Regions from separate parts of the Streptomyces sp. NPDC001904 genome, predicted to be linked through region 2. Evidence: riboswitches for the same ligand, from Rfam matches in the RefSeq annotation. Region 2 holds a riboswitch; the other holds the start of a gene.

Region 1 (3,399 bases), on a different contig from region 2:
GGCGCGGGTACGCCGACCAGCCCGCGATGATGACCTTCGGGCGGTGCTCCTTGGCGAGGCGCTCGACCTCGGCCATGTCGACCAGGCCGGCGTCGTCCACGTGGTACGCGACCACGTTGAACTGCTTGCCGGAGAAGTTCAGGCGCATGCCGTGCGTGAGGTGGCCGCCGTGCGCCAGGTCCAGGCCGAGGATCGTGTCGCCGGGCTGGGCGATGGCGAACAGGGCGGCCTGGTTGGCGGAGGCGCCCGAGTGCGGCTGCACGTTGGCGTACTCGGCGCCGAAGAGCGCCTTGACCCGGTCGATCGCGATCTGCTCGGTGACGTCGACGTGCTCGCAGCCGCCGTAGTAGCGGCGGCCGGGGTAGCCCTCGGCGTACTTGTTGGTGAGGACCGAGCCCTGGGCCTCCATGACGGCGACCGGGGCGAAGTTCTCCGACGCGATCATCTCGAGCGTCGACTGCTGGCGCTTCAGCTCGGCGTCGACCGCGACCGCGACCTCGGGGTCGAGCTCGTGCAGGGATTCGTTCAGTACGGACTTCTTCTCAGTCATGAGGGGGGTCAGCTCCCGGAGAACTCGGTGTACTCGTCGGCGGTGAGCAGGTCGGCCGGCTCCTCGGAGAGGCGGACCTTGAACAGCCAGCCGCCCTCGAAGGGGGCCGAGTTCACGAGCGCCGGGTCGTCCACGACGTCCTGGTTGATCTCGGTCACCTCGCCCGTCACCGGGGAGTACAGGTCGGAAACGGACTTGGTCGACTCCAGTTCGCCGCAGGTCTCGCCCGCGGTGGCGGTGTCGCCGACCTCGGGGAGCTGGACGAACACGATGTCACCGAGCGCGTTGGCCGCGTGCTCCGTGATGCCGACCGTGGCGACGCCGTCCTCGGTGGCCGACAGCCACTCGTGTTCCTTGCTGTAGCGCAGCTGCTGGGGGTTGCTCATGAGGCGAATTCTCCTGTACGGGGGAGGGTGCCGGTGACGGCGGGGCTGGTGAGGGTCACTTCTGGCGCTTGTAGAACGGCAGCGCCACGACCTCGTAGGGCTCGTGCGTGCCGCGGATGTCGACGCCGACGCCGGACGTGCCCGGCGCGGCGTGGGACGCGTCGACGTAGGCGATGGCGATCGGCTTGCCGAGCGTCGGCGACGGGGCGCCGGAGGTGATCTCGCCGATCACCTCGCCGTCGGCGACCACGGACATCCCGGCGCGCGGGACGCGGCGGCCCTCGGCGATCAGGCCGACCAGCTTGCGGGGCGGGGCGGTCTCGGCGCGCTCGGCGGCTGCCCTGAGCGCGTCGTGACCGACGAAGTCCTCCCCGTGGGACGTCTTCTCGAACTTCACGACGCGGCCGAGCCCGGCGTCGAACGGGGTCAGCTCCGTGGTCAGCTCGTGCCCGTACAGCGGCATGCCCGCCTCCAGGCGCAGCGTGTCCCGGCAGGACAGGCCGCAGGGGACCAGGCCGTACTCGGCGCCGGCCTCGGTCAGCGCCTGCCACAGCTTCTCGGCGTCGGCCGGGGCGACGAACAGCTCGAAGCCGTCCTCGCCGGTGTAGCCGGTGCGGGCGATGAGCGCCTCGACGCCCGCGACGGTGCCGGGCAGTCCCGCGTAGTACTTCAGGCCGTCCAGGTCGGCGTCCGTGACGGACTTCACGATGGCGGGGGAGTGCGGGCCCTGCACGGCGATCAGCGCGTACGCGTCCCGGTCGTCGCGGACCTCGGCGTCGAAGCCCGCGGCGCGCTCGGTCAGCGCGTCAAGGACGACCTGGGCGTTGCCCGCGTTGGCGACCACCAGATATTCGGGGGCCTCGGTCTCGCCGAGCCGGTAGACGATCAGGTCGTCGAGGATGCCGCCGTCCGCGCGGCAGATCATCGTGTAGCGGGCGCGGCCGACGCCGACGGAGCCGATGTTGCCGACGAGCGCGTGGTTGAGCAGGTCCACGGCCCCGGGGCCGGTGACGGTGATCTCGCCCATGTGGGAGAGGTCGAAGAGGCCGGCCTTCGTGCGCACGGCGGTGTGCTCGTCACGCTCGCTGCCGTAGCGCAGCGGCATGTCCCAGCCGGCGAAATCGGTCATCGTGGCGCCGAGCGCACGGTGCAGGGCATCGAGTGCGGTCAGGCGGGAAGGCGTAGGGGTCATTGCTGGTGCTCCAGGGCATGACGGCGAGGGCGAAGTGTCCTCCCCATCTGTCATCGGAACCTGAGAGGTTCGCCCCGAGGGGCTTGCACCTTGGGTGGGGCCGCCGTACGAGACGGTCGGCCCGCTTTTCAGATGTGCCTCGCCCGCGCGGTTCGGGGCCTGAGAGATTCAAGGGAGGGACTTGCTCCTTCGGCGCCCAGGCCCTCACGTGCCTGGAACTCTCCCGCGCGGATTCAAGCGGCCTGTATGCAGTTGGCGCGCACATCATTGCATGCCCGGGGAACGGGAAAACAGATCGGAGGGCATTACCTACTCTTTACACTTGGTGGGGAGAAGTGGCGTGACCGGAACGGGGAGGACGATCACGGTGCACAAGGAGTTGGCGGGGGCGTACGCGACCACGGCGGGGGCGGTGGCGGGGGTGCGCATCCCCCGCCAGCGCTCGGTGCGGGACCTGCGCGGGCGCGGCGGCCGCACCCCGCGCCGGATCGGGTTCGCGGCGGGTGACCTGGTCGTGCTGTCGGGGCTGCCGGGCAGCGGGAAGTCCACGCTGATGCGGCGCGTGGTCACGGTGGTGCGGATCGACTCCCAGGACACCCGGGACCGCTGGGCGGCCCGGATGCCGCGCTGGGTGCCGTACGCGCTCTACCGGCCGCTGGTCCGCGTCGCGCACTACGCGGGCCTGCGCCGCGCCATGCGCTCCGGCGCCAGCCTCGTGGTGCACGACTGCGGCACCCAGGCCTGGGTGCGCCGCTGGGTGACGCGGTCGGCGGGGCGGCGCGGCGCGGCCGTCCACCTGATCCTGCTCGACGTGCCGCCGGACCTGGCGCTCGAGGGCCAGCGCGACCGCGGCCGCGGCGTCTCGCGCTATGCCTTCGCCCGGCACCGCAGGGCGGTCACCGCGCTCGTCACGTCGACGGAGTCCGGGGACCTCCCGGCCGGCATCGAGTCGGCGGTGCTCCTGGACCGCGCGGCGTCGGACGCACTCGGCGGAATCACGTTCCTGGAGCGCTGAGCGCGTGGGGGAGTCCCTCCGGCGGTACCGCCGAACGGGTTATCGTCGGCGCGGACCGTATGGCAGGGCCGGAGCAGAGGTTGAAGGCAGCTATGGAGACGCCGGGCATCCCGGAACAGGGGCACGAGCACTACGCGCAGGGTGAGGGTGGTGCGCACGCCCACCCGCAGCCGCAGCACACCTGGCCGGCGAACGAGCTGGAGGAGGTCCTCTCCGCGGCGCTCGGCCGTCCCGAGGGCGGCGGCCGCATCGTCGA
Region 2 (3,399 bases):
GGGGCAGGCGCGGCGGCTCGCGCCGAACGCCGCGTACCTCGTGCCCCGGTTCCGGCTCTACCGGGAGATCAGCGAGCAGGTGATGGCCCTTCTGCGGGAGCTTTCGCCGCTGGTGGAGCCCCTGAGCCTCGACGAGGCGTTCGTCGATCTGGAGGCCGGTGAGAGGGCCTGGGACGCGCGTTCCGCGGAAGCCGTGGGGCTGAAGTTGCGCGGTGACATCAGGCGGGTGACCGGGCTGAGCGGATCCGTGGGGCTCGCCGTCTCCAAGATGCTCGCCAAGATCGCCTCCGAGGAGGCCAAGCCGGACGGGCTGCTGCTGATACCGCCGGGCACCGAGCGGCAGCTGCTGGGCCCGAAGTCCGTGCGGATCCTGCCGGGCGTCGGTCCTGCCACCGGGGACCATCTGCGCCGGGCCGGCATCCACACCGTCGAGGAGATCGCCGAGGCGGGCGAGGACGAGCTCGTACGGATGCTGGGGAAGGCCCACGGAAGCCATCTGTACGCGATGGCGCTCGCGCGGGACGAGCGGCCGGTCGTCGCCGAGCGGGACTCCAAGTCCGTCTCCGTCGAGGACACGTACGACGTCGACATCCATGACCGGGTGCGGGTCCGCATGGAGGTGCAGCGGCTCGCCGACCGGTGTGTGGAGCGGCTGCGGGCCGCCGGGAGGTCCGGGCGGACCGTGGTGCTGAAGGTGCGCAGATACGACTTCTCGACCCTGACGCGGTCCGAGACGCTGCGCGGGCCGACCGACGACCCCGGGGTGGTCCGGGAGGCCGCCGCACGGCTGCTCGAGGGTGTGGACACCACCGGGGGCGTGCGGCTGCTCGGAGTCGGGGTCACTGGGCTCGCCGATTTCACGCAGGAGGACCTGTTCGCGCAGGCCGCTGCGGCCGCCTCGGAGGAGGCGGCGACTGCGGGGGCCGTCGAGGAGGAGGCGGCTGCCGAAGCTACGGCCGAGGACGTCGTCGAGGAGCCGGCCGCGCGGCGGTGGATGGCGGGGCACGACGTGCGCCATGCCGAGTTCGGGCCCGGGTGGGTGCAGGGCAGTGGGCTCGGGCGGGTCACCGTGCGGTTCGAGACGCCCTACTCGGTCGAGCCGGGGCGGGTGCGGACGTTTTCCGTCGATGATCCGTCGCTGGAGGCCGCTGATCCGTTGCCGCTCGTCGACAGTGGTGTGCGGTCGGCGTCTGCCGGGTGAGGTGTGCGGGCGGGTGCGCGTGCGTCGTGGCCGGTCGCGCAGTTCCCAGCGCCCCTTACGGGGCTTCGGGGTCCGGGGTGCCCGCGATGTGGCCGAAGGTCAGGTCCGGTTCGGAGGGGGCAGAGATGTCGAGGCCGTAGTGGTGGTAGAGCTGGAGTTCCTGCTCGGGGGAGAGGTGGCGGCCCACGCCGAAGTCGGGGGCGTCCTTGATCAGGGAGCGTTCGAAGGGGACGCGCAGGGTGCCGTCCACCAGTTCGCTCGGCTCCAGGGGGACGAAGGCGTCCCGGCTGAACAGGCCGGTCCGTATGGCCGCCCACTCCGGAACGCCCGTGGCGTCGTCGAGGTAGACCTCGTCGATGGTGCCGATCTTCGTTCCGTTGCGGTCGAGCGCCTTGCGGCCGATCAGGTTGCGCGGATCGATGTCGGTCTGCACGGGCCCTCCAGCTGGTCGCAACTCGTCTGTAAGCACTACGAAAGAGCACATTCGAGAAGGCGGCCACTCGAAGCTGGTGCTCAAGTCGCCGCTGGTAGGCTGGCAAGCGGCTGCTGACCCCGTGCGGGAGAGTCCTCCGACCGTCGTCGGGGGGCGCCGAAGGAGCAAATCCTCCCCGGAATCTCTCAGGCCCCCGTACCGCACGGACGAGGTCACTCTGGAAAGCAGGGCGGGGTGCACGTTCCTCGCCCTCACCGACGGTGAAAGCCGGTGTGTCCTCGCGATCGTGCGGGGCGGCCGGTGAAGCTCTCAGGTTGAGATGACAGAGGGGGAGGCCGTCCGGGCACCAGCGCCGTGGTGCCCCTCGCAGGTCGTACTGACCAGGAGGCCTCCGCCATGACCGCCAACCGCATTCCGCTCGCGCAGCTGGAGCAGGGAATTCCCTTCGAACAGCGCCACATCGGTCCCGACGACGCAGCCCAGGCCAAGATGCTCGCGCAGGTCGGCTACGGCTCGCTCGACGAACTGACGGCGGCCGCGGTGCCGGACGTGATCAAGAGCGCCGAGGCGCTGGATCTGCCCGCGGCCCGCACCGAGGCCGAGGTGCTCGCCGAACTGCGCTCCCTCGCCGATCGCAACCAGGTCCTCGGATCGATGATCGGGCTCGGGTACTACGGGACCTTCACCCCGCCCGTCATCCTGCGCAACGTCATGGAGAACCCGTCCTGGTACACGGCCTACACGCCGTACCAGCCGGAGATCTCCCAGGGCCGCCTGGAGGCGCTCCTCAACTTCCAGACCATGGTCGCCGAGCTGACCGGGCTGCCGACCTCCGGCGCCTCGCTGCTCGACGAGGGCACGGCCGCCGCCGAGGCCATGGCGCTGTCGCGGCGCATCGGCAAGGTCAAGAACGGCGTGTACGTCGTCGACGCCGACGCGCTGCCGCAGACCGTCGCCGTGATCGAGACGCGGGCCGAGCCGACCGGCGTCGAGATCGTCGTCGCCGACCTGAGCGACGGCATCCCCGCCGAGATCGCCGAGCGCGGTGTCGTGGGCGTGCTCGTGCAGTACCCGGGTGCCTCCGGCGCCGTGCGGGACATCAAGCCCGTCATCGACCAGGCGCACGAGCTGGGCGCCGTCGTCACCGTCGCCGCCGACCTCCTCGCGCTGACGCTGCTGACCTCGCCCGGCGAGCTGGGCGCGGACATCGCCATCGGCACGACGCAGCGATTCGGTGTGCCGATGGGCTTCGGCGGACCGCACGCCGGATACATGGCCGTACAGGAGAAGTTCGCGCGGTCCCTCCCCGGACGCCTCGTCGGAGTCTCCGTCGACGCCGACGGCAACAAGGCGTACCGCCTCGCCCTCCAGACGCGTGAGCAGCACATCCGCCGGGAGAAGGCGACCAGCAACATCTGCACCGCGCAGGTGCTCCTCGCCGTCATGGCCGGCATGTACGCCGTCTACCACGGGCCCGACGGGCTGAAGGCCATCGCACGGCGCACCCACCGCTACGCCACCCTGCTGGCCGCAGGTCTGGCAGCGGGCGGCGTCGAGGTCGTGCACCAGGCGTACTTCGACACCGTCACCGTGCGGGTGCCGGGCAGGGCCGCCGCCGTGGTGAGCGCCGCGCGGGAGAACGGGGTGAACCTGCGGCTCGTCGACGCCGACCAGGTCTCGGTCGCCTGCGACGAGACCACCACCCGGGCCCAGCTGGGCATCGTCTGGGAGGCCTTCGGCGTCGAGGGCGCCGACCTCCAGGCGC

What was found. Region 2 has a riboswitch for glycine ahead of gcvP (aminomethyl-transferring glycine dehydrogenase). Riboswitches for the same ligand answer to the same signal wherever they lie in the genome.
Region 1: it holds a riboswitch for glycine, as region 2 does, so the genes downstream of both, gcvT (glycine cleavage system aminomethyltransferase GcvT) here and gcvP (aminomethyl-transferring glycine dehydrogenase) in region 2, are expected to answer to the same signal.

The regions. Positions count from the first base shown of each region.
Region 1 covers NZ_JBEOYI010000040.1:17,785-21,183, forward strand. The annotation lists gene glyA (serine hydroxymethyltransferase) at 1-550, opposite strand, end outside; gene gcvH (glycine cleavage system protein GcvH) at 559-936, opposite strand; gene gcvT (glycine cleavage system aminomethyltransferase GcvT) at 992-2,128, opposite strand; glycine riboswitch at 2,166-2,266, opposite strand; glycine riboswitch at 2,267-2,364, opposite strand; gene ABT127_RS36530 (AAA family ATPase) at 2,496-3,143, shown strand; gene ABT127_RS36535 (enhanced serine sensitivity protein SseB) at 3,236-3,399, shown strand, end outside.
Region 2 covers NZ_JBEOYI010000041.1:9,052-12,450, forward strand. The annotation lists gene ABT127_RS36710 (DNA polymerase IV) at 1-1,201, shown strand, start outside; gene ABT127_RS36715 (PRC-barrel domain-containing protein) at 1,257-1,634, opposite strand; glycine riboswitch at 1,749-1,845, shown strand; gene gcvP (aminomethyl-transferring glycine dehydrogenase) at 2,031-3,399, shown strand, end outside.